2 regions of the Caulobacter sp. BE254 genome follow, and region 1 is predicted to be linked to the other one. Evidence: predicted binding sites of a transcription regulator. Region 1 holds the regulator's gene; the other holds the start of a gene.
The links. The regulator HrcA, encoded in region 1, represses chaperone genes, less so after heat shock. The targets are predictions, from matches to a motif close to GTTAGCANTCNNNNNNNNNGANTGCTAAC.
Positions count from the first base shown of each region.

Region 2: groES (co-chaperone GroES) is a predicted target of HrcA. The motif match lies at 4,566-4,594, and genes of this name have one in related genera.

Region 1 covers NZ_JAVDWJ010000008.1:79,798-91,486, reverse strand. The annotation lists gene J2X41_RS15685 (SDR family NAD(P)-dependent oxidoreductase) at 1-333, opposite strand, end outside; gene J2X41_RS15680 (VOC family protein) at 412-786, opposite strand; gene J2X41_RS15675 (hypothetical protein) at 959-1,087, shown strand; gene J2X41_RS15670 (hypothetical protein) at 1,121-1,543, opposite strand; gene dnaN (DNA polymerase III subunit beta) at 1,768-2,886, opposite strand; gene msrA (peptide-methionine (S)-S-oxide reductase MsrA) at 3,047-3,565, opposite strand; gene J2X41_RS15655 (low molecular weight protein-tyrosine-phosphatase) at 3,664-4,134, shown strand; gene grpE (nucleotide exchange factor GrpE) at 4,291-4,926, opposite strand; gene hrcA (heat-inducible transcriptional repressor HrcA) at 4,935-6,011, opposite strand; gene rph (ribonuclease PH) at 6,125-6,847, shown strand; gene J2X41_RS15635 (helix-turn-helix transcriptional regulator) at 7,038-7,268, opposite strand; gene J2X41_RS15630 (DUF2975 domain-containing protein) at 7,292-7,825, opposite strand; gene J2X41_RS15625 (glutathione S-transferase N-terminal domain-containing protein) at 8,164-8,754, opposite strand; gene rdgB (RdgB/HAM1 family non-canonical purine NTP pyrophosphatase) at 8,782-9,387, shown strand; gene hemW (radical SAM family heme chaperone HemW) at 9,562-10,692, shown strand; gene rsmI (16S rRNA (cytidine(1402)-2'-O)-methyltransferase) at 10,763-11,632, shown strand; gene J2X41_RS15605 (YraN family protein) at 11,629-11,689, shown strand, end outside.
Region 2 covers NZ_JAVDWJ010000003.1:230,266-241,954, forward strand. The annotation lists gene J2X41_RS07845 (nuclear transport factor 2 family protein) at 112-510, opposite strand; gene J2X41_RS07850 (MBL fold metallo-hydrolase) at 512-1,408, opposite strand; gene J2X41_RS07855 (LysR family transcriptional regulator) at 1,484-2,428, shown strand; gene groL (chaperonin GroEL) at 2,512-4,158, opposite strand; gene groES (co-chaperone GroES) at 4,215-4,505, opposite strand; gene J2X41_RS07870 (protease inhibitor I42 family protein) at 4,724-5,146, shown strand; gene J2X41_RS07875 (VOC family protein) at 5,146-5,556, shown strand; gene J2X41_RS07880 (DUF4345 family protein) at 5,599-6,054, shown strand; gene J2X41_RS07885 (peptidylprolyl isomerase) at 6,254-6,919, shown strand; gene J2X41_RS07890 (alkylphosphonate utilization protein) at 7,219-7,440, opposite strand; gene J2X41_RS07895 (LysR family transcriptional regulator) at 7,511-8,443, opposite strand; gene J2X41_RS07900 (NAD(P)H-dependent oxidoreductase) at 8,539-9,330, shown strand; gene J2X41_RS07905 (tyrosine recombinase) at 9,513-10,442, opposite strand; gene J2X41_RS07910 (hypothetical protein) at 10,439-11,689, opposite strand, start outside.

The DNA.
Region 1 (11,689 bases):
CATCGACCGCCAACGGGCCAGGTCCGCGCTCGCCACCGGCTCCAGGTACATGACCCCGGCGTTGTTGATCAGGATGTCCAGCTGGCCGAAGGCGGCTTCGGCCTCGCGGACGGCGCGCTGGGCCTGGGCTTCGTCGGTGAAGTCGGCGACGATGACCTTCGCCTGGCCGCCCGCCTCGGTGATCCGCCGGGCCAGGGCTTGCAGGCGGTCCTCGCGCCGCGCCGCCAGGGCGACCTTGACTCCGGCCCGCGCCAGGCCCAGGGCCACGGCCTCGCCGAAACCCGACGACGCCCCGGTGACCAAGGCGGCGCGGCCGCTGATGTCCATGCCCATGGGGAATGCTCCTCGCCGGCGCCGGAATGGCGCCTGGGCGAGGATATGGGGGTCCGGCCCCCGATCGGAAGTCGAGCCTCAGCCGAACTTGTAGCCGCAGAGCTTGTTGCCATCCAGATCGCGGAAATAGGCGAAATAGGCGCCCGGCATGCGCTCTCCGGGCGCGCCCTCGCAGCGTCCGCCCAGTTCCAGGGCCTTGGCGTGGAAGGCGTCGACCGCCTCGCGGCTCTCGAAGTCGAAACCGCCCATCACGCCGTTGCCGACGCAGGCCGGCTGGCCGTCATAGGGGCCGAGCACGCCGAACAGGCCCGTGCCCTTGCCGCGGTAGAGCCGCCCGCCCGACGGGTGCTCGAAGACGCCGCTCATGCCGATCGATCCCAGCAGGGCGTCGTAGAAGGCCTTGGCCTCCTCGAGCCGGTTGGACCCCACCGTCATGTAGCTGACCCTGGCCATGCCCGCCGCCTCCCGTTTTCTTATGCAACGGAGGCTAGCACGGGCGACGACGCCGGCAAGAGGCCACCTTTGGCGCCGGGATTCGCGCGCAAGTCGTCGCAGGAACCGGAAGTTGCTTGCGCGACAAGGTTTCTATGTTCTGAATAGCGGTAACAGACCCTGGGGAGGGGACATGAAACTCAAGGCTTTGGGCGCGTCGCGCCAATGGTGGCAGAACAATCCCGAACTCGGCATCGCGATCGGCTGGGCGGTGATCTGCGGCAGTCTTTGGCTGGCCGTGCGGGTTCTCGGGCTCGCCTGAGGTCGTTGGCGGCGTCCGCGAGCCGACCTGCCTCTAGCGATGGGCGTTCATCTTGAAGCGCGGGATCAGCACGCAACGGGGCTGACCGTCCAGGATCGCCACGCGGGCCGCATAGCGTGACGGCGGCGCGAAATAGTGGCGCTCGCCGCCGGTTTCGACGCCCAGGAAGACAGGCCCCGTGAATTGGCAGACGGGATGCAGGCCCGCTCCATGTTCGTCGGGCCGCCGGGTGCACATCATGTGGCCGACCCGATATTCGAAGCTCGCCCCGTCATACCGCGTGACCTGAGCCGTTCCCCAGGCGCGCTGGTAACTGGCTTGATCCAGGGGCGGGCAGGGCGGGCCTCTAAGGCTCCAGAAGGTCGCCTCGTCCGTCGATGCGTCCTTCTGGGCCAGATAGAACGCGGCGCAGAGGCCCAGCGACGCGGCGATCACGACCCACCCGCCCAGGCTCATGCCGCTGTCGAGGATGTTTCGACGCCCGCGCCGTCCGGCCTCGGCGCTTTGGCTCGAGAGTGGCCCCTTCGGATCGCCCAATCGTCCCCCCGCGTCTTGTGGACACAGTGGGAGGGGACTTTGGGGAGTCCGTCAATCCTGGATTGATTGGCCGAGAGGTTTGAAGTCCGCGGCAAAACGGGCGCACGCGGCGCCCGTTTCCAGAAGATTCGACGCTGGAAGCCCTACACCCGCAGCGGCATCAGCACGTATTTGACGCCCGGATCGGTCGGATCGACCACCAGGGTGGGCGAGGCCGGGTCGGCGAAGCGGAACTCGGCGATCGGGCCGCCGATCTGGCCGCAGACGTCCAGCAGGTAGCGGGCGTTGAAGCCGATCTCGAAGGCTTCGCCGTCGTAGTCGACCTCGACCTCTTCCACCGCCTGGCCGGCTTCCATGTTGCGGACGGTCAAGGTGATGCGGCCGGGCTCGACGGCCAGCTTCACCGACCGGCTCTTTTCGGCCGAGATGGTGGCCACCCGGTCGACGGCCTTGGCGAACAGGTCGTTGTCCAGGGTCAGTATCTTGGCGTTGTCGCGCGGGATGACGCGCAGATAGTCCGGGAAGGCGCCGTCGATGACCTTGGAGGTCAGGGCGGCGCGGCCGAACTCGAAGCGGACCTTCTGGGCCGAGACCTGCAGGTCGACCTGCTCGCCGGCCGATTCCATCAGGCGGCGGGCCTCCTGGATGGTCTTGCGCGGCACGATGATGCCCGGCAGGCCGGCCGCGCCCTCGGGGGCGTCCATCTCGGCCAGGGCCAGGCGGTGGCCGTCGGTGGCCACGGCGCGCAGCTTGGTCACGCCGCCGTCGTTGACGGTGTGCAGGTACAGGCCGTTCAGATAGTAGCGGGTCTCTTCGGTCGAGATCGCGAATCGGGTCTTGTCGATCAGCCGGATCAGCTCGTTGGTGTCGACCGAGATGCGGCCCGACAGGCCGTCGCTGCTCATCACCGGGAAGTCGCCGGCCGGCAGCACCGGCAGGTTGAAGCGCGAGCGGCCGGCCTGGATCACCAGGCGCGGGTCGTCGCCGCTGAAGCTGAGCGAGACGTCCGAGCCGTCGGGCAGCTTGCGGACGATTTCATACAGGGTGTGGGCCGGGGCGGTGATCTGGCCGGGCACGTCGATCTGGGCCAGGCCCTCGTCGATGATCTCCATGTCCAGGTCGGTGGCCGAGAACGACAGGGTGTCGCGATCGGCCGACAGCAGGATGTTCGACAGGATCGGGATGGTGTTGCGGCGCTCAACGACGCTCTGCACGTGACCCAGCGCCTTCAGCAGCGCCGCCCGCTCGATGGTAAGCTTCATATCTCGGTCCAGGTCCCAGGGCCGCCGCCGACAGAGAGAATCCCCCGCGGCCCCGCAATGAATGGACTTGCGACATTAGCGTAATCGCGCCGCTGGGGAAGAGGGGGCGCGCGACGGGGTGCGGCGAAATGCGCGCCCCGTCTTGCAAGGCCGATCCGGCCTAGACGGCCGCGGCGCGCTCGGCCTTGGTCGGCAGGGTCCAGCCCGGGCGGATGAAGTGGCAGGTGTAGCCGTTGGGGATCCGTTCCAGATAGTCCTGGTGCTCGGGCTCGGCCTCCCAGAACGGGCCGGCGGGAGCGACCTCGGTCACCACCTTGCCCGGCCACAGGCCCGAGGCGTCGACGTCCTCGATGGTCTCCTCGGCGACCCGCTTCTGCTCCTCGCTGGTGTAGAAGATCGCCGAGCGGTAGCTGAGCCCGATGTCGTTGCCCTGGCGATTCAGGGTGGTCGGGTCGTGGATCTGGAAGAAGAACTCCAGGATCCGGCGATAGCTGATCACGGCGGGATCGAAGATGATCTCGATCGCCTCGGCGTGGGTCCCGTGGTTGCGATAGGTGGCGTTGGGCACGTCGCCGCCGGAATAGCCGACGCGGGTCTTCAGCACGCCGGGATAGCGGCGCAGCAGGTCCTGGACGCCCCAGAAACAGCCGCCGGCGAGGATCGCGGTCTCGGTGGTCATGGGGTGATGTCCTTTCATCGTCAGCGTGGGCGAGGCTACATGTTGGGCCTGACGGCCGTGCGCGCAAGCGGCGCGGCCTTTTGCTGGAAAGGCTGCCCGTGCCGCGACCCGCCGTGCTGTTCGTTTGTCTTGGAAACATCTGCCGCTCGCCCCTGGCCGAGGCGGCTTTCCGCCAGGAAGCCGCGCGGCGCGGGCTGGACGTCGAGGTCGATTCGGCCGGCACCGGGTCCTGGCACGTCGGCCATCCGCCCGACCGCCGGGCCCAGGCGGTGGCGCTGCGGCGGGGGATCGACATCTCCGGCTATCGCGGACGGCAGGTGACGCCCGACGACTTCCGCCGGTTCACCCACATCGTCGCCCTGGACCGCGCCAACCTGGCGGACCTGAAGGCCCTGCGGCCGGCCGACGCGACGGCCGAGCTGCTGCTGTTGCTGGATGTGGTCGAAGGGCGCCAGGGCAAGTCGGTGGCCGATCCCTACCTTGGCGAGGACGCCGACTTCGACGTGACCTGGGCCGACGCCGTGGCGGGGGCCAAGGGCTTGGCGGACCGGATCGAGGGCAAGGGCTGAGGGCTTGCCCTACACGCTACAGAAGTTGTCATCCCGGAAGCGCGTAGCGCTGTCCGGGATCCAGGTGAACCGCACCGTATCAGCCCAGTCCCCTGGATCCCGGACAGCCTCTGCGAGGCTTCCGGGATGACAACCAAATTGCAGCTCAGGCCGACCTCAAGCCTTCGTGTCGAAGGCCCCGCCGGTATCCGCGTCGGTGTTGGCGTAGGGGTTCGCCGCGCCCGCCGTCGGCTCGGCCGGCGCGTCGGGGCCCTTCGAGCCCTTGGCGGCCACGGCCACCATGGCCGGGCGGACCAGGCGGCCCATCAGCTCGTAGCCGGCCTGCAGCACCTGGATGACGCCGCCGGCCGAGACCTCGTCCGAGGGCTGCTCCATCACCGCCTGGTGCAGGTGGGGGTCGAACTTCTCGCCCTTGCCCGGGTCGATCTTCTTCAGGCCGTTGCGCTCGAAGGCCGCCAGCAGCTCCTTCTCGGTCATCTCGACGCCGATGATGAAGTTGGTCACCGCCGCGTCCTGCGACTCGCGCGGGCTGTGGGCGGTGGCGCGCGACAGGTTGTCGGCCACGCCCAAGAGGTCGCGGGCGAACTTCTGGATCGCGTAGGCGCGGGCGTCGTTCATCTCGCGCTCGGCCCGGCGCTTGGTGTTCTCCGCGTCGGCCGCGTAGCGCAGCGCCTGGTCCTTCAGCGCCGCCACTTCCAGCTTCAGCGCCTCGATTTCCTGCGACGCGTCTTCCCACGAAGCCTGGTCGGTATCGAAAGCCACGTCTTCTGCCGGCGTCTGTTCGTCGGTCATCTCGTCCTCTATCCGTCCATCATCCGGCCAAGCACGCGGGCGGTATAGTCCACCAGCGGGATCACCCGGGCATAGTTTAACCGGGTGGGGCCGATCACGCCGATCGCCCCCAGCACCTTCTGTCGGCCCGTCATATAGGGCGCCGCGATCAGGGAGGAACCCGAAAGCGAAAAGAGTCGCGTTTCGGCCCCGATGAAAATGCGCACGCCCTCGGCGGTCCGCACGTCGTCCAGCAGGCCGATCAGCTGGCCCTTCTGCTCCAGGTCGTCGAACAGCCGCCGCACGCGCTCCAGATCCTCGCGGGCGCTGGTGTCGGCCAGCAGGTTGGCGCGGCCCCGGACGATCAGGGCGCGGTCGGCGTCGTCGCCGCCGCTCCAGGCGGCCAGGCCGTCCTCGACCAAACGCGCCGCCGTCGTATCCAGTTCACGCCGCGCCGCGTCCAGCTCGGCGGCCATCTCGACCTTGGCCTCGTTCAGCGTGCGGCCCCGCAGGCGGGCGTTGAGGAAGTTGGAGGCCTCCTGCAGCGCCGCGGGGGTGACGCCGGCCGCTCGCTTCATCAGCCGGTTCTCGACCGTGCCGTCGTCGAACACCATGATCGCCAGGGCCTGGTCGGCGCCCAGGGCCACGAACTCCACGTGCTTGACCCCGCCCTCGCGGACCGGCGCCACCACCACCCCGGCCCCGCCGGCCAAGCCCGACAGGATGGCGCTGGCCTCGCCCATCGCCTCCTCGAACGAGCGGCCGTGGGCGAACAGCCGCGACTCGATGGTCCGCCGCTCCTCCTCGCCGATGTCGCCCACCTCCAGCAGGCCGTCGACGAACATCCGCAGGCCGGCGTGGGTGGGGATGCGCCCGGCGCTGGTGTGGGGGGCGTCCAGCAGGCCCAACTGGGCCAGGTTCTGCATGGTGTTGCGGATCGAGGCCGGCGACAGCGCCACGCCGCCGCGCGAAATCGTCCGCGAGCCGACCGGTTCGCCGGTCTCGAGATAGGATTCGACCACCCGCCGGAAAATGTCGCGGGCGCGGGCGTCCAGGTCGGTGAGACTGGGAGTCTGAGCGGAAAAACCCGAAAAAAGCTGTGTCATCTAGCCTTCGAACGCGCCCTGGCGGGCTCCCCAGGTTCCGACGGGATTGGACGACCCCGCTGAAGTTAGGATAAGCGGCCCCATCCTATCACGCAAAGCCCCGGAGTTGTTCCATGCGTCCGTCCGAACGCGCCCCCGACCAAACGCGCGAAGTCACGCTGGAGACCGGCGTCAACCGCTATGCCGAAGGCTCGTGCCTGGTCAGCTTCGGCCACACCAAGGTGCTGGTCACCGCCACGGTCGAGGAAAGCGTTCCGGGCTGGATGCGCAACAAGGGCGCCGGCTGGGTCACGGCCGAGTACGGCATGCTGCCCCGGGCCACGCATACGCGCGGTCGCCGTGAAGCGGCCCAGGGCAAGCAGAGCGGCCGCACCCAGGAAATCCAGCGCCTGATCGGCCGCTCCCTGCGCGCCGTGGTCGACATGAAGGCCCTGGGCGAGCGCCAGATCAGCCTGGACTGCGACGTCATCCAGGCCGACGGCGGCACCCGCACCGCCGCCATCACCGGCGCCTGGGTGGCCCTGCGCATCGCCGTCAACTACCTGATCGAGGAAGGCGTGCTGAAGACCGACCCGATCCTGGGCCAGGTGGCGGCCGTCTCATGCGGCGTGTTCAAGGACACTCCGGTGCTGGACCTTGACTACGAGGAAGACAGCCAGGCCGAGGCCGACAGCAACTTCGTGCTGACCAACGCCGGCGACATCGTCGAGATCCAGGCCACCGGCGAGAAGCGCGGCTTCACGCGGGCGGAGTTCGAGCAGCTGTTCGCCCTGGCCGAGAAGGGCATCGGGGAACTGTTCGTCAAGCAGCGGGAAGCGGTTTCGGCGGCGAAGTAGGGCTCGCTCGACCACACCCCGAAATAACAGCCGTCATTCCGGGCCTTGTGCCCGGAACCCCTTTGTCCGTCGCAGGTGCGGGAGTGTGGCGCGCCAGCGCGCCAAGGCGCTTCATCGTCAGCTGAACCAGGGGTTCCGGGCACAAGGCCCGGAATGACGTTGAAAAGTGAGCGCGAGAAACGAAGAGCCTTCAGTCCTCCTCGTGAACCTCACCAGGACCCGGCTCATAGGTCATCAGATCCCCCGGCTGGCAGTCCAGCTCACGGCACAGGGCGTCCAGGGTGGTGAAGCGCACGGCGCGGGCCTTGCCGGTCTTGAGGATCGACAAGTTGGCGATGGTCACGCCGACCCGGTCCGACAGTTCGGTCAGCGACATCCGTCGCTCCAGCAGGATGCGGTCCAGTTGCACGCGGATGGCCATGGGGTTCTTTCGTCTCCGCGTCGTCAGATTGTCAGTTCGGCTTCCCGGCGAAGGCGCGCGCCCTCGCGGAAGACCTCGGCCAGAACGAACACCACCAGGACCGGGAACCAGGCGCTGAGGCTGAACGAGCCGTCGACGATCTTGGTGTCCGGCGCCAGCCACTTGGCCAGGGCGGCGAAGATGTAGTGGCCGATCTCCAGGGCGGCCAGGACCAGGCCCACCACCCGCAGGCGGCGGACATTGTCCGGATGGAACGGATCGCCGGCGGTCAGGGTGGAGAACACCCGCCGCAGGCGCTCGACGATCACCATCCAGCCGCCGGACAGCAGCGCCCAGGCGCCCAGGGCGCCGGCGAACAGCGGGCCCTTGCTGATCAGCTCGTCGATCGCGCTGCCGATGTGCAGTTTCGAGGTGATCAGTTCGGGATTGAAGCTGAGCAGCAGCACCGCGACCGTGAAGATCGCCAGCAGGCTGACCCAGACCCACAGGCCCACATAGATCACGTCCAGAATGATCTTCAGGAAACTCGATACCGAGCCAGGCCCCAAGGCGCGCATCCGCTCTTCCCCTCACGCAGAAACGCCGACCATGCCCCGGCGGATCGGGACCGGTCAAAGGCGAGCTGGACCTCGGGTCAGAACGTCTTGATCGCGAAGGTCACGGCGGCCAGCGGCAGACCGGCGATCAGCGTCAGCGTGGCCATGCGGGTGGCGACGGCGTCGACGATGCGGATCAGTCTGGCGGCGGACATGGCGGGCCTTCGGGTCGGGTGCGGGACCGCGCCGGCATGGCGTGTCTCCCAGGTTCCGAAGATAGGGGCCGATTCCGCCAGCGCCAATGTCGCTTATCGATAAACGATATTAAACTTTAGCAATGATCGCGCTCACCGAACGGATTACGCCAGGTGTGGCGCCGTGGCCACCATCGCGCTCCGGCGACTGGCCGTTTCGTACCAGGCCGCCAGGTTCGGGCGGCCCTCGCGCCAGTTCATCACCTGGCGGACGTCCAGGTAGGCCAGCTGGGCGGCGACCGCGATCTCGCCGATCTCGAAGCGGTCGGACGGCGGCGTCTGGCGCTCCAGCAGGTCGAGGGCGGCGACCAGGGCGGCGGCCTGGCGGTCGAACAGATCCTGGCGGTGCGGACCCTCGCGCAGGCGCTCGCGGACGATGGCCAGGGCCGCGTCGCCCATGCCGTCGGCCATGGCCTGGACGGTCAGGGCGGCCCAGCGGGCGGGACCTGCGGCGGGGGTCAGGGCTCTGCCGGCCAAGTGCTCCAGATATTCGCAGATCACCGGCGAGTCGAAGATCGGCGCCCCGTCCTGCGTCAGCAGCACGGGGATCTTCGACAGCGGATTGATCGCTCGCACGCTCTCGTCGGTGTAGGGACTGACCACCACCAGCGCCAGCCGATCCGCCAGGCCCAATTCGAAAGCCGCGACGCGAACCTTGCGGGCGAAGGGCGACATGGGGGAGTAGAGAAGCTGCATGGTCTTGTCCCGGAAAGGAGTCGCGCGATGACGCTGAAGCTGGAAGCTGGAACGAAGCTTGTCGCCGCCACGCACAACCCTGGCAAGGCCAAGGAGCTGCACGCCCTGCTCGACGGCCGGTTCGAGGTGCTGGCGGCCGGGGCCCTGGGCCTGCCCGAGCCCGACGAGACCGAGACGACCTTCGTCGGCAACGCCCTGCTCAAGGCGCGCCACGCGGCCGAGTTGTCGGGCCAGATCGCCCTGGCCGACGATTCGGGCCTGTCGGTCGCCGCCCTCGACGGCGCGCCCGGCATCTATTCCGCCCGCTGGGCCGGACCGGGCAAGGACTTCGCTTCGGCCATGGACAAGGTCGCCGAGCGGGTCGAGGAGACCGGCTCGCAGGACCGCTCGGCCTGGTTCACCTGCGCCCTGGCCGTGGCCTGGCCGAACGGCGGGCCGGCGGTGGTGGTGCAGGGCGAGGTCCACGGGACCCTGACCTTCCCGCCGCGCGGCGACCGCGGCTTCGGCTACGACCCGATCTTCATTCCGAACGGCTTCGACCAGACCTTCGGCGAGATGGAGCCGGCCGCCAAGGACGCCATGAGCCACCGGGCCGTGGCGTTCGCGAAGTTGAGGGCGGCGCTGTTTGAGTAGAGGCCCCCATCGTTGTCATCCCGGAAGCCCCGCAGGGGCTGTCCGGGACCCAGGGGACTGGGCGAAGGCGGTGCGGCTGCCCTGGATCCCGGACAGCGCTGCGCGCTTCCGGGATGACAACGCGTATGAGGGTGAGGCGTGACCACCCAACCGCCCCCTCCCGACCTCCCCCCTCTGGGCGTCTACGTCCACTGGCCCTACTGCGCCCGGATCTGTCCCTATTGCGACTTCAACGTCGTGCGCGACCGGGGGCGAACCGACGAGCAGGCGGCCCTGGCCGACGCCATCGTCGCCGACCTGACCGCCCAGCGCGAGCTCACCGGCCCGCGATCCCTGCTGTCGATCTTCTTCGGCGGCGGCACGCCCTCGCTGATGGATCCCGCCCAGGTGGCCTGGGTGATCGACACGGCCAAGGCGCTGTGGACGCCGGCGGCCGACCTGGAGATCAGCCTCGAGGCCAATCCCACCGACGCGGAGACCGACCGTTTCGACGCCCTGGCCGCGGCGGGGGTGGCGCGGCTGTCGCTGGGCGTCCAGGCCCTCGACGACGCGGCCCTCGCCCTGCTGGGCCGTAACCACGACGCCGGCTCGGCCCGGCGGGCGATCGCCGTGGCCGCCCGGGCCTTTCCGCGCCTGTCGGCCGACCTGATCTACGCCCGCCCCGGCCAGACGGTCGAGGCCTGGACGGCCGAGCTCGGCGAACTGCTGGTCCTGGGACCCGAGCATGTCTCGCCCTACCAGCTGACCATCGAAGCGGGCACCGCCTTCGACCGCGCGGTGGGGCGCGGCAAGCTGGTGGTGCCCGACGAGGACCTTGCGGCCGCTCTGTTCGAGACGACGCAGGGCGTGCTGGAGGCCGCCGGCTTCGACGCCTACGAGGTCTCCAACCACGCCCGGGGCGAGGACGCGCGCTCGCGCCACAACCTCGTCTACTGGCGCGGCCACGACTATGTCGGCGTCGGCCCCGGCGCCCACGGCCGCCTGACCCTGCCCGAAGGCCGGCTGGCGACCACGGCCCGGCGCGGGATCGCCGACTACATCCAGGCGGTGGCCGAAACCGGCGTCGGCTTCGAGCGCGAAGCCCTCACGCCGCTGGAGGCCGCCGAGGAGCGCCTGCTGCTGGGCCTGCGCATCGACGACGGGGTGAGCTTCGCCGAAATCGCCGCCCTGGACCTGTCGCCGGACACGCCGAAGGTGAAATCTCTGGTGGAGTCCGGCCTCCTGGTCGATGATCCCTTGCGCCTGCGGGCCACCCGATCCGGCCGCCTGGTGCTGGATCGGCTGACAGGAACGCTCGCGACCTGATAACCCTTGTAGGCGCGCCGCTTCGTGGCGCTCAGTCCGCGTCGGCTAGCCCCGTGTTGAAAGTCCGCCCTTGAGCCGTCAGTTCGCCCCGCCCGCCCTGTCCGACGCGCCCCTGGCGCCGGGGCTCTATCTGGTGGCGACGCCGATCGGGAACCTGCGCGACATCACCCTGCGGGCGCTCGACGTCCTTAACGGCTGCGACGTCCTGCTGGCCGAGGACACCCGGGTTTCCGGCAAGCTGCTGGCCGCCTACGCCATCTCCAAGCGGCTGCAGCGCTATGACGAACACGTCGCCGACCGCGAGACGCCGCGCATCCTGGAACGGCTTGAAGCGGGCGAGCGGATCGCCCTGGTCTCGGACGCCGGCACGCCGATGGTCTCCGACCCCGGCCTGCGCCTGGCCCAGGCGGCGATCGCGGCCGGCCTGCCGGTGTTCCCGATCCCCGGCGCCTCGGCGGCCCTGGCCGCCCTGACCCTGGCCGGCCTGCCCACCGACCGCTTCCTGTTCGCCGGCTTCCCGCCGACCAAGACCGCCGCCCGCAAGACGTTCTTCGAGGAACTGGCCAATGTCCGCGCCACCCTGATCTTCTACGAGGGCGCCTCGCGGGTGGCCGACAGCCTGGCCGACATGGCCGCCGTGTTCGGCCCGCGTCCCGGCGCGGTGGCCCGCGAACTGACCAAGCTCTACGAGACCTGCGTCCGCGGCCCGCTCGACGTCCTGGCCGCCGACCCCCGCTTCGAGGCCCCCAAGGGCGAGATCGTCATCCTGGTCGGACCGGGCGAGGACGAGGTCGCCAGCGCCGCCGACGCCGAGACCGCCCTGCGCGAGGCCATGGCCCGCCTGCCGCTGGGCGAGGCCGCCTCGGAGGTGGCCAAGGCCCTGGGCCTGTCGCGCAAGGACCTCTACCGCCAGGCCCTGGCGATGAAGGCGGCCGGATGAGCGCCGTCCGGCCCGCCCGTCCCGACCGCCAGGCCCAAAGACAGGCCAGGGGCGCGG
Region 2 (11,689 bases), on a different contig from region 1:
TCAGAAACGAGCTTCGCCGCGCTTTCGCTGCACGGGTTAACGCGACCGTGATCGGTTATCCACAAGCGGGGCGGGAACCGGTGAACAGGCTCGCCTCGCCAGGACCGAGGCTCAGACGCGGGGGTCCATCGCCCGCAGGGCCATGGCGCTGTCCACCACCTGCTCCATGCGGACGATCTGGCCGTCCTTGAACGTATAGAGGTGGGCGAAGGTCGCGGTCATGGCCTTGCTGGTGGCGCGGTAGGTTCCCGAATAGACCCCGAAGGCGGCGACGTGGTCGCCGTCCTCGAGATAGGTGTGCGCCTCGGCGCGGTAGTCGATCCACTCGGCAGCCAGGCGCTCGAAGACGCCGGCCGCGATGGCGTCGAAGCCGACATAGGTCCCGGCATTGGGAAAGCCGGCCGCTTCGGTCCAGGACGCGTCGGGCGCGAGCGCCGCCCGCAGTCGCTCGCCTTTCTGGGCCGGCGAGGCCTCGTAGGTGCCGCGTATGACGTCCTTGTTGGCGGCCATCTCAGCCCCACTTCATTTCGCCGGTGGCGACCTTGGCGCCGATCTGCAGGGCCACGCCCATGCCGGCGTCGGGATAGCGGGCGGTCATCGCCGCGATCAGGGCCGCGGAGTCCTTGGCCTTGGCCAGTTCCTGCTCGAAGGCCAGCAGATAGTCGCGGGTGTAGATCAGCGCCGCCGGGCCGGTCGGCGCCGCGGGCGTCATGTGGCCCGGCACGACCACGGCCGGCTTGCGGGCCAGCATGGCGTCCAGCTGCGCGACCCAGGCGGCGCGGGCCTCGGCGCCGGCGGTGTCGGCGGTCCAGACATGGACGCCGGAGAACACCAGCACGCCGCCGAAGATCGCCGAAAGTGACGGCGCCCAGAGGTAGCGGCGATTGGCCAGGCCCTGGGCCGGGACGATCTGGAGGGCCTGGCCGTCGACCGTCAGGTGGTCGCCGTCGAAGGCGGTCGGCATGACGATGTCGGCCAGGGTCTTGGGACCGTTGTCGCCCAGTTGTGGACCCCAGGTGGCCAGCTTCTTCTCGACGCTGGCCTGGATCGCCGCGATGGTGTCCGAAGCCGCGATCACCTTGGCGTCGGGGAAAGCGGCCTTGATCGGACCCAGGCTGAAATAATAGTCCGGGTCGCTCTGGCTGACATAGACGGTCGTCAGCTGGCGGCCGGTGGCCTTGACGGCGTCGGCCAGCGCCTGGCCGTCGGGCAGGGTGAAGCCGCCGTCGATCAGCACGGCCTCCTTGGGGCCCCAGACCAGGACCGGCGCGCGGAAGAAGCCGGTCTCCCCGGCGGGGAAGGCCTTCCAGTCGAGCGTGACGCCGGCGGCCAAGGCGTCGCCTTGGCCGGCGAGGGTTGCGGCGGCGCCGCCTGTGATCATCGTCATCATCAGTCTCCGGGTGGGCATGAGGGGGCTCCTGATCCGCCCGCAGGATGCGCCCGGCCGATTGCGCTGCGAAGGTCGGGAAAATACACTGATCGTATGTCACAGACATACAATCACCGGGACGGCGCCGATCGCGGCCTCAACAATCTCAAGCGCATGGCCTATTTCGCCGAGGTGGTCGAAACCGGCTCGTTCACGGCGGCGGCCGATCGGCTGGGCATCACCAAGGCGGTGGTCAGCCAACAGGTCGCCAAGCTCGAGCGCGCGTTCGAGACCACCTTGCTGGTCCGCACCACCCGCAGCGTGCGGCCGACCGAGGAGGGCCGCGCCTTCTACGAACGTTGCGCCCGCGTGCTGTCCGAGGCCCAGGAGGCCTTCGACGGTCTCGAGGCCGACGACCGCGCGCCGACCGGCATGCTGCGGCTGACCGCGCCCTTCGACTACGGCGTCGCCGTCGTCGTTCCGGCGATCGCCGAGTTCCACCGGCGGTTTCCCGCCTGCACCGCCGACCTGGTGATCAGCGACCGGACCCTGGACCCGGTCGAGAAGGACATGGAACTGGCGATCCGGGTCGGCTGGCTGACCGACAGCGCCTTGCGGGCCCGGCGGATCGGATCGTTCCAGCAGATCCTGGTCGCCAGCCCGGCCCTCGCGGCCCGCCTAGACGACGACGCCGAGCCCGGCCAGGTCGCTGACCTGCCCTTCGTCGCCAACAGCGTCCTGCGCGACCCGCTGGGCTGGACCTTTTCCAACGGCGAAGGCCAGCAGCGGTCGGTGCGGGCATCGGCGGCGCTGGCCATCGACGCCACCCTGGGGGTCCTGGAAGCGGTGCGGGCCGGCGTCGGCCTCTCGGTCCTGCCGGACTATGCGGTCCAGGCCGATCTGGCCAGCGGCCGCCTGGCGCGCGTGCTGCCGGCCTGGAGCCTCGAGAGCGGCGGGATCTACGCCGTCACGCCCGCCACCCGCTTTCGCCGCGCCCGGGTCACGGCCTTCCTCGATATCCTGGTCGCCTGGGAGCGCCGTCGGGCGCTGGGGCGATAGCCAAGGTCGCCGCCAAAAGAAAAAGGGCGGGACCTTGCGGCCCCGCCCCTCTCATTTCGTTCAGCTGAGCTGACCGGACTTCCTTAGAAGTCCATGTCGCCCATGCCGCCCATGCCGCCGCCGGGAGGGCCCCCGGCGCCGCCGCCCTTCTTGGGCGCCTCGACGATGGCGGCTTCGGTGGTGATCAGCAGGCCGGCCACCGAGGCGGCGTCCTGCAGGGCGGTGCGGACCACCTTGGCGGGGTCGATGACGCCGTCGGTGATCAGGTCGACATACTGCTCGGTCTGGGCGTTGAAGCCGAAGGTGGCCGAGTCGCTTTCGAGGACCTTGCCGACCACGATCGAGCCTTCGACGCCGGCGTTCTCGGCGATCTGGCGGATCGGAGCCTGCAGGGCGCGACGGACGATGGCGATGCCGGCGGTCTGGTCGTCATTGTCGCCGACCAGGGTCGCCAGGGCCTTGGAAGCCTTCAGCAGAGCCACGCCGCCGCCCGGGACGATGCCTTCTTCCACGGCCGCGCGGGTCGCGTTCAGGGCGTCGTCGACGCGGTCCTTCTTTTCCTTCACCTCGACTTCGGTCGAGCCGCCGACGCGGATGACCGCGACGCCGCCGGCCAGCTTGGCCAGACGCTCTTGCAGCTTTTCCTTGTCGTAGTCCGAGGTGGTGTCCTCGATCTGCTTCTTGATCTGCGAGATGCGGGCCTCGATGGCCGACTTCTCACCGACGCCGTCCACGATGGTGGTGTCGTCCTTGGTGATCGAGACCTTCTTGGCCTTGCCCAGCATGTCGAGCGAGACGTTCTCGAGCTTGATGCCGAGGTCTTCGCTGACGACCTGGGCGCCGGTCAGGATGGCGATATCTTCCAGCATGGCCTTGCGGCGATCGCCGAAGCCCGGAGCCTTGACGGCGGCGACGCGCAGGCCGCCACGCAGCTTGTTGACCACCAGGGTGGCCAGGGCTTCGCCCTCGACGTCCTCGGCGATGATCACCAGCGGACGGCCCGACTGGACAACGGCTTCCAGCACCGGCAGCAGCGGCTGCAGCGACGACAGCTTCTTTTCGAACAGCAGGATGAGCGGCTCTTCGAGCTGGACTTCCATCTTGTCGGCGTTGGTGATGAAGTACGGCGACAGGTAGCCGCGGTCGAACTGCATGCCTTCGACGACGTCGAGTTCGGTCTCGGCGGTCTTGGCTTCCTCGACGGTGATGACGCCTTCGTTGCCGACCTTGTCCATGGCCTTGGCGATCATCTCGCCGACGTCCTTGTCACCATTGGCCGAGATGGTGCCGACCTGGGCGATCTCGTTGTTGGTGGTGACCTTCTTCGACGACGCCTTGATGGAGTCGACGACGACGTGGACGGCCTTGTCGATGCCGCGCTTCAGGTCCATCGGGTTCATGCCGGCGGCGACCGACTTGAGGCCTTCCTGGACGATGGCCTGGGCCAGCACGGTGGCGGTGGTGGTGCCGTCGCCGGCCTTGTCGTTGGTCTTGGACGCGACTTCGCGGATCATCTGCGCGCCGAGGTTCTCGAACTTGTCAGCCAGTTCGATTTCCTTGGCGACCGAGACGCCGTCCTTGGTCGAGCGCGGGGCGCCGAACGACTTTTCGATCACGACGTTGCGGCCCTTGGGGCCCAGGGTCACCTTCACCGCGTTGGCGAGGATGTTGACGCCGCGCAGCATCTTGTCGCGCGCGTCGGAGGAGAAATAGACGTCTTTAGCGGCCATTTGAGAGCCCTTCTAAAAGAGAAACTTGGGGTCGAAAGCGGTCGAGCGGTCGGGCCTTAGGCCTCGACGATGCCCAGGACGTCGCTTTCCTTCATGATCAGCAGATCCTGGCCGTCCACCTTCACTTCGGTGCCGGACCACTTGCCGAACAGGATGCGGTCGCCGGCCTTCACGTCGAGAGCGACGATGTCACCCTTGTCGTTGCGGGCGCCGGGGCCGACGGCGACGACTTCGCCTTCCTGCGGCTTTTCCTTGGCGGTGTCGGGGATGATGATCCCGCCCTTGGTCTTGGTTTCTTCTTCGACACGCTTCACCAGGACGCGGTCGCCGAGAGGGCGAAATTTCATGACTCGTTCTCCGTCGGGACGGTTTCATTTAAGGTCCGTCGGCAAGCGGGGAGCGTCGCTGTTAGCAGTCGCTCCCATCGAGTGCCAACGCCGGGCTGGAGTTAGGACCGGCGGCGGGGGGAGTCAAGGACGACGGTCGCCGATTTCCTGTGGGCGAAACCCGCCCGAGGGGCGGCGGCGATCCGGCGACGGACATAGATAGGGAGGAAGACGGCGGCATGAAGACGATGAACTCCTCGAACCTGGCCCCGGCCCTGGCCGTGATCGGCCTTCTGACCCTTTCGGCCGGGCTGGCCGCCTGCGCCACTGCCGCGCCGCCCGCGCCGCGGGTCGTCACCGAGGCCGACGCCGGCCCGGTCGAGCTGGCGCGCGGCCAGGCCCTGGAAGTGCGGCTGTCGTCGAACGCCGGGACCGGCTACGCGTGGCGGCTGGACCGCGAGGCCTCGCCCCTGGTGCTGAGCGGCGGCTCCAGCCAGGACGTCGCCGCCTCCCCCGGCCTGCCCGGCGGGCGGCTGACCACCGTCTACAGCTACCAGGCCGCCGGACGCGGCCGGACCGACCTGGCCTTCACGTTCAAGCGCCCGTGGGAGCCGGACAAGCCCGGCGACCGCAAGGTGGTGTTCAAGGTCAGGGTGCGCTGATGATCGACCATGTCGGACTGACCGTGCGCGACCTGGACGCCTCCAAGGCCTTCTACGACGCCGCCTTCGCGCCGCTGGGCGTCGACGTGGTGATGAGCGTCAGCGCCGAGGAGACCGGCGCCCACGCCTATCTCGGCTATGGCCCTCGCGCCGACGGCCGGGACATCCAGGCGGGCAAGCCCAGCTTCTGGATCGGCGGCGGCGAGACCCTGACCGGCCCCATGCACATCGCCTTCGTCGCCGCGACCCGGGCCCAGGTCGACGCCTTCCACGCCGCGGCCCTGGCGGCCGGGGGCACGGACAATGGGCCTCCCGGGGTTCGGCCGCATTATCACCCCAACTACTATGGAGCCTTCGTGCTCGACCCGGACGGCCGCAATGTCGAGGCCGTCTGCCATGCGCCTGCCTAGGCGCCCCAGGACCCAGCGGTTGGAGACCAGATCGGCGTGACGATTTCGAGCTACGGCCTTGCCCTCGTCCTGGCGATGATCGCCTGCGTGATCGGCGGGGTGCTGGGCGGCCTGACCCTGGTCCGGCCCGGCGCGGTCCTCGGCCTGACCGCCCTGGACGACGACGCCGGCGAAGGCGACGAGCCCGCCGCGAGCGCCCGGATCGCGGGCAAGACCGAGGGCCGGGCCCTGGGCGGCCTGCTGATCCTGTCGCACGCCGCCGCGGCCCTGTTCCTGGGCTACCAGTCGCATGTCGGGGCGGCCATGGCCTTCGCCCTGGCCATGGCCTGGGCCGGCGCGGCCCTGGGCCGGGCGGTCTCGGCCCTGGTCGACAAGGCGCGCGGCCGCTTTAACCTGGGCAGCCTGGTCTTCGAGATTATGATCGCCGTCACCCTGTCCCTGCCGTTCTTCAACGCCGGCCGGCTGGTGGTGCTGCGCGGGCACGGGATGCTGGTTTAGGTTTTAGAGAGATCGCTCATCCCTCTTTCAGCCGCCATCCCGGGCCTTGTGCCCGGGACCCCTGGTTCAGCTGACGGTGAAACGCCTTGGCGCGCTAGCCGCGCCACACCCCTGCCCTTGCGGCTGACAGAGGGGTCCCGGGCACAAGGCCCGGGATGACGGTGGAAGAACGATGCGGGACTACGCTAGTCTCACCCCCATGACCCAACGCCCCCTCCTCCGCCGCGAGATCCTGGTCGGCGCCGGCCTGCTGGCCGCCTTCCCGGCCGCCGCCCAGGTGACCCCGGCCCCCGCCCCCAAGCCTCCCGTCTATGTCGCCCTCGACACCCCGCAGGGCCGGATCGTCATCCAGCTGGCCGTGGCCCAGGCGCCGATCACCACCGCCAACTTCCTGCGCTATGTCGACAGGAAGCTCTACGACAAAGCGACCTTCTTCCGGGCCTCGCGGGCCCCGGGGGCGGTGGACTACGGCCTGATCCAGGGCGGGCTGCAGAACGTCGGCGCCCTGCCGCCGGTCGCCCACGAGCCGACCAGCCAGACCGGCCTCAAGCACGTCGACGGGACGGTCTCGATCGCCCGCACCGCGCCGGGCACGGCCACCTCGGACTTCTTCATCTGCATCGGCGACGCGCCGTATCTGGACGCCAATCCGGCCGCCACCGGCGACAACCTCGGCTTCGCCGCCTTCGGCCGCGTGGTCCAGGGCATGGACGTGGCCAAGAAGATCCTGGCCCTGCCGACGCCCGGCAAGGCGATCAATCCGGTGATGAAAGGCCAGATCCTCGACCCGCCCGTGCCCATCACCTCGGCCCGCCGCGTCCCGGCCCCGACCGGACCGGACGTGACGGCGCCGCCGAAGCTCTGAAGCGAGGCCACCCGCCGGATTGGCGCCCCCTCCCCACCGGCCGCAAGGCTGTCGCCTATGGATTGGCTCTAAAAAACCTGTCGTCCTGGACAAGCCCGGCGACGCCGAGCGCCGATCCGGGACCGCCGCAAGCTCTGAGCTCACGCCCAGATCCCGGATCTTCGCGCTGCCGCTCGTCCGCGATGACAGTCGCTTTTGGCCATAGTCGATAGCCCTGCCCCAAAAGGGGAGGATCTATCCGCGCTCAGATGCTCCCCTCCGGGGGAGCTGTCGCGGAGCGACTGAGGGGGCTTTCGCCCCTAGGCCTTCTTCACGAACTCGGTCCGCAGCACCAGGCCGCGCACCTTTTCGACATTGGCCTCGATCTCGTCGGTGTCGCCGGTCAGGCGGATGTTCTTGATCAGGGTCCCGCGCTTCAGCGTCACGCCGCCCGAGCCCTTGACCTTGAGGTCCTTGATCAGGGTGACGTTGTCGCCGTCGGCCAGGATCGCACCGTTGCTGTCGCGGGTTTCGTCCGACATGTCGTTCTTCTCCTGAAAGGTGGGGGTGCTTAGCAGGGCGCGCGGCCAAATCAAAACCGCGCGGCGCCGCCTAGCGCTCCGGCCGGGTCTTCTCGATCCCCGGGACCTCGCCGATCCGCGCGGCGAGGAAGTCGACCAGCAGCCGGACCCGGGCGACGCCCGCCCGTTCGGGGACGATCAGCATGTTTAGCGGGACCGGCGGCGGCGCGTAGTCCGGCAGCACCGCCTCCAGCCGGCCCGCCGCCAGCAGGTCGTCGACCAGCCACCGATGGGCGGGCGCCACGCCGCGTCCGGCGACAAGGGCCTCGCGCGCGGCCAGCCCGTGGTCGACCCGCAGACGCCCCCCGAACGGCGTCGCATGGTGCTGGCCGTTCGGTCCCCGCAGGACCAGCGTCTCGCTGCCCGCCACGTTCGACATCCGCACGCCCTCGTGGCCGGACAGGTCCGCCGGCACGGCCGGCCGGCCCCGCGCCGCCAGGTAGTCCGGCGACGCCGCCAGCAGGCGCCGAGACTGGCCCAGCGCCCGCAGCTTCATGGAACTGTCGGCGAGCGGCCCCAGGCGCAGCGCGACGTCGACGCCCTCCCGCACCAGGTCGATGCGCTCGTCGGTGAGCCCAAGGTCGATCCCGATGTCGGGATACAGGTCCTGGAACGCGAAGATCAGCCGGCTGACGTGCAACACCCCGAGGGCGGCCGTGCACGAGATCCGGATCGTGCCGGCCGGCGCGCCGCGCGCGCCGCGCGCCTCGTCCGCCGCCTGCTCGACCAGCCGCAGGATCTGGACGCAGTGGGCGTAATAGCGCGCGCCTTCTTCGGTCATGGCGACCCGCCGGGTGGTCCTGCTGAGCAGGGGCGCGCCGACGGCCTCCTCCAGTTCCCGCAGGTGCCGGGTGACCGTCGACTGACCGACGCCCTGCTCCCGGGCGACGGCGGACAGGCTTCCCCGCTCGGCCACCCGGACGAAGGTGCGCATGCGCTCCAGCGTGACGTCGGACCTATCCATTTTTCGGCATGATCCTATGCATTCCCGACACATACCGGATCATGACGACACCGCCTACCTGGAGGGTCGATTTCCACCCCAAGGATCGCTGCCCCATGAAAGTCCTGCTCGTCTTCGCCCATCCCGAACCCCGCTCGCTCAACGGCGCGCTCCGCGACGTCGCCGTTCAGGAGCTGAAGGCCCAGGGCCACGAGGTGCGGGTGACCGACCTCTATGCCGACGGCTGGAAGTCGCAGGTCGACCGCGCCGACTTCCCCGTCCTGGCGCCGGACGCGCGCTTCAAGCCCGCCGCGGCCTCCAGCGAGGCCTTCGCCGCCGGCGGTCTGACCGCGGACGTCAGGGCCGAGCAGGAGAAGCTGCTGTGGGCCGACGTCCTGATCCTCCAGTTCCCCCTGTGGTGGTTCGCCATGCCGGCGATCCTCAAGGGCTGGGTCGACCGGGTCTACGCCTACGGCTTCGCCTATGGCGTCGGCGAGCACAGCGACACACGATGGGGCGACCGCTACGGCGAGGGAACCCTGGCGGGGAAACGCGCCATGTTGATCGTCACCGCCGGCGGCTGGGAGGAGCACTATTCCGCCCGCGGAGTGAATGGCCCGATCGACGACCTGCTGTTTCCGATCAACCACGGGATCCTCTACTATCCCGGCTACGACGTGCTGCCGCCGTTCGTGGCCTGCAGGGTCGACCGCCTCGACGGGGCCGGCTTCGAGCCTGTCGCCGAGCGCCTGCGCGAGCGGATGCGGACGCTGGCGACCACCCCGCCCATCCCCTATCGGCGGCAGAACGGCGGCGACTACCTGATCCCGAGCATGACGCTCAAGCCAGGCCTGGAGCCCCCCGGCGCGACCGGCTTCGCGCTGCACGTGGACGGGGCGGACGGCTAGGCGTTGTGGCTGGTTGAGCTGTTTGGATCGGGAAGCGCCGTGCGTCCTTCGAGACCCTCCGTCGGAGGGCGCCTCAGGATGAGGAATTCAGCAACAATGCTCCTCATCCTGAGGTGCGTAGCGAAGCGAAGCCTCGAAGGACGCACCGCATCGCGTCCTTCAACGTCTACTGCCCACAGAACCTAACCCTTTCGCCCCAGCGGGTGCTTGGTCTTCACCACCTCCGCCAGGTGGTCGCCGGCCACGTGGGTGTAGATCTGGGTGGTGGCGATGTCGGCGTGGCCCAGCAAGGTCTGGATGACGCGCAGGTCGGCGCCGCCCTCCAGCAGGTGGGTGGCGAAGGCGTGGCGCAGCACGTGGGGGCTGACCGTCTCGCGGTCGATGCCGGCGGCGATGGCGGCCTCCTCCAGCAGTTGCGACACCCGCCGGCCGGTCAGCTTTCCGCCCTTGCCGCGCGACGGGAACAGCCAGGGGCTTTCCTTGACGCCCTTTGGCAGGAATTGAGGCCTTACCTCCAGATAGGCCTTCACCGCCGTGCGGGCCGCGTCGTTCAGCGGGGCCAGCCGCTCCTTGCCGCCCTTGCCCTTGACCATCAGGAAGGCCGGGTCGCGGGCCAGGGCCGCCAGGGACAGGTTCAGCAGTTCGGAGATCCGCAGGCCCGAGGCGTAGAGCAGCTCGATCATGCAGGCCAGGCGCAGGCCCTGGGCTCCGTCCTTGGCGGCCGCCGCCGCGATCAGCCGCAGGACGGCGTCGCGCGACAGCACCTTGGGCAGGGGCCGCCCGGCCTTGGGGGCCTCGACCCGGCGCGACGGGTCGTCGCCCCGCCAGCCCTCGCCCAGCACGAACCGGTAGAACTGGCGCAGGGCCGAGCGGCGGCGGGCGGCGGTGGCCGGCGACAGGCCGCGCGCCCCCAGGTCGGCGAAATAGGCCTCGACCGCCTCGGCCGAGGCGCCGTCCAGGTCGCCGCGCGAAGCCAGGAACAGTCGCGCGTCGATCAGGTCCTTCTCGTAGGCGGTCAGGGTGTTGCGGGCGGCGGCGCGCTCGACGGCCATCATCTCGAGGAAGGCGTCGATCCAGCCCGCGCTCTTTCCCGGAGCGGCGGCGGCGCTCATTTCACCTGCAGCGCCAGCAGCCCCTCCACGGCGAAGGCGCGGGCGTCGGCTTCCAGGCCGGCCTTCAGCAGGGCGCGGACCAACCGGGCGCGGTCGACCGGACCGGGACCGGCGGGACCGGCGTCGGCGGCGATCGACAGGGCCAGCATCGCCGCCTCGCCCTGGCGGCCGGCGGCGGCCGCCTCGTCCAGCACGATCAGCCGTCCGGCCGGGGCGGCGGACTTGCCGGGATCGAAGGTCGCGAACGGGGCCCGGGCCTCCGGGCTGACGACGCCGCCGAGCGCGGCCAGGATCAGGCCGGCCGGCTGGGCGGGCGACTTGGCCCCGCCCTGGACGCCGCGCTCGACCAGGCCGTCGAGGACCTGGCCGTCCTTCTTGCCCTCGGCCGCGGCCAGGGTCGCGTCCAGCAGGGCGAGGTCGGTGGTCGTAGCGCCGGCGGGCAGGGCGTCGCCGGTCAGCTTGCCCCGGATGGCCTGGGCCGTGGCCGGGTCGCCCGCGGCCAGGGCGGCGCGGGCCAGCAGCATCGGGTCCTCCAGCGGGGCGTCGGCCCGGGCCAGGGCGGCGATGGCCGGCAGGGCGGCCTTGGCGGCCTCGGTGAAGGCGGTCAGCCCCTTGGCGCCGCGCAGGGCGGCGACGGCCGCGGCCTGGGCGGCGGTCAGGTCGGTGGGCGGCGCCGCATCGGCCGGCTTGAGCGCCGCCTTCAGGGCCGGCGAGGCGGCGGCGACGACGGCGGGCGCCGAGACGTCCAGGCCCAGCTTGCGCGACAGGGCGTAGTTGATCCCGTTCTTCAGGTTGGCCGCCCCGGCCGGCGTGCCCGACAGCAGGGCGTTCATCAGCCGGGCGTAGTCGGCGTCCTTGGTCTGCTGGGCGGCCAGGGTGAAGGTCAGCTGGGCCGCGTCGTGCTGGTCGCCGATCGCCTGGCAGAACGCCCGCAGCCGCAGCCAGTAGGGCCCGCCGCGCTCGACGCTCAGCGCCTCGCCGACCTTGCAGGCCTTGTCGTCGGCGCCGGTGATCAGAGCCGCCTCGGCCGCCGCCATCGACAGCTGGGCGCTGCCGGCCACGCCGGGGACGCGGTCGAGCACGGCGTCGGCGCCCTTGGCCTCGCCCAGGGCGATCAGGGCCATGGCCCGGGTCGCGCCCAGCTCCGGGTCGTCGCCGATCCCGGCCGGGGCGTTGGCGCCGGTGGCCAGCACCCGCCGCGCCAGGCCGGCCGTGGCCGGTGACAGCGGCTTGGCCGCCAGCTTGGG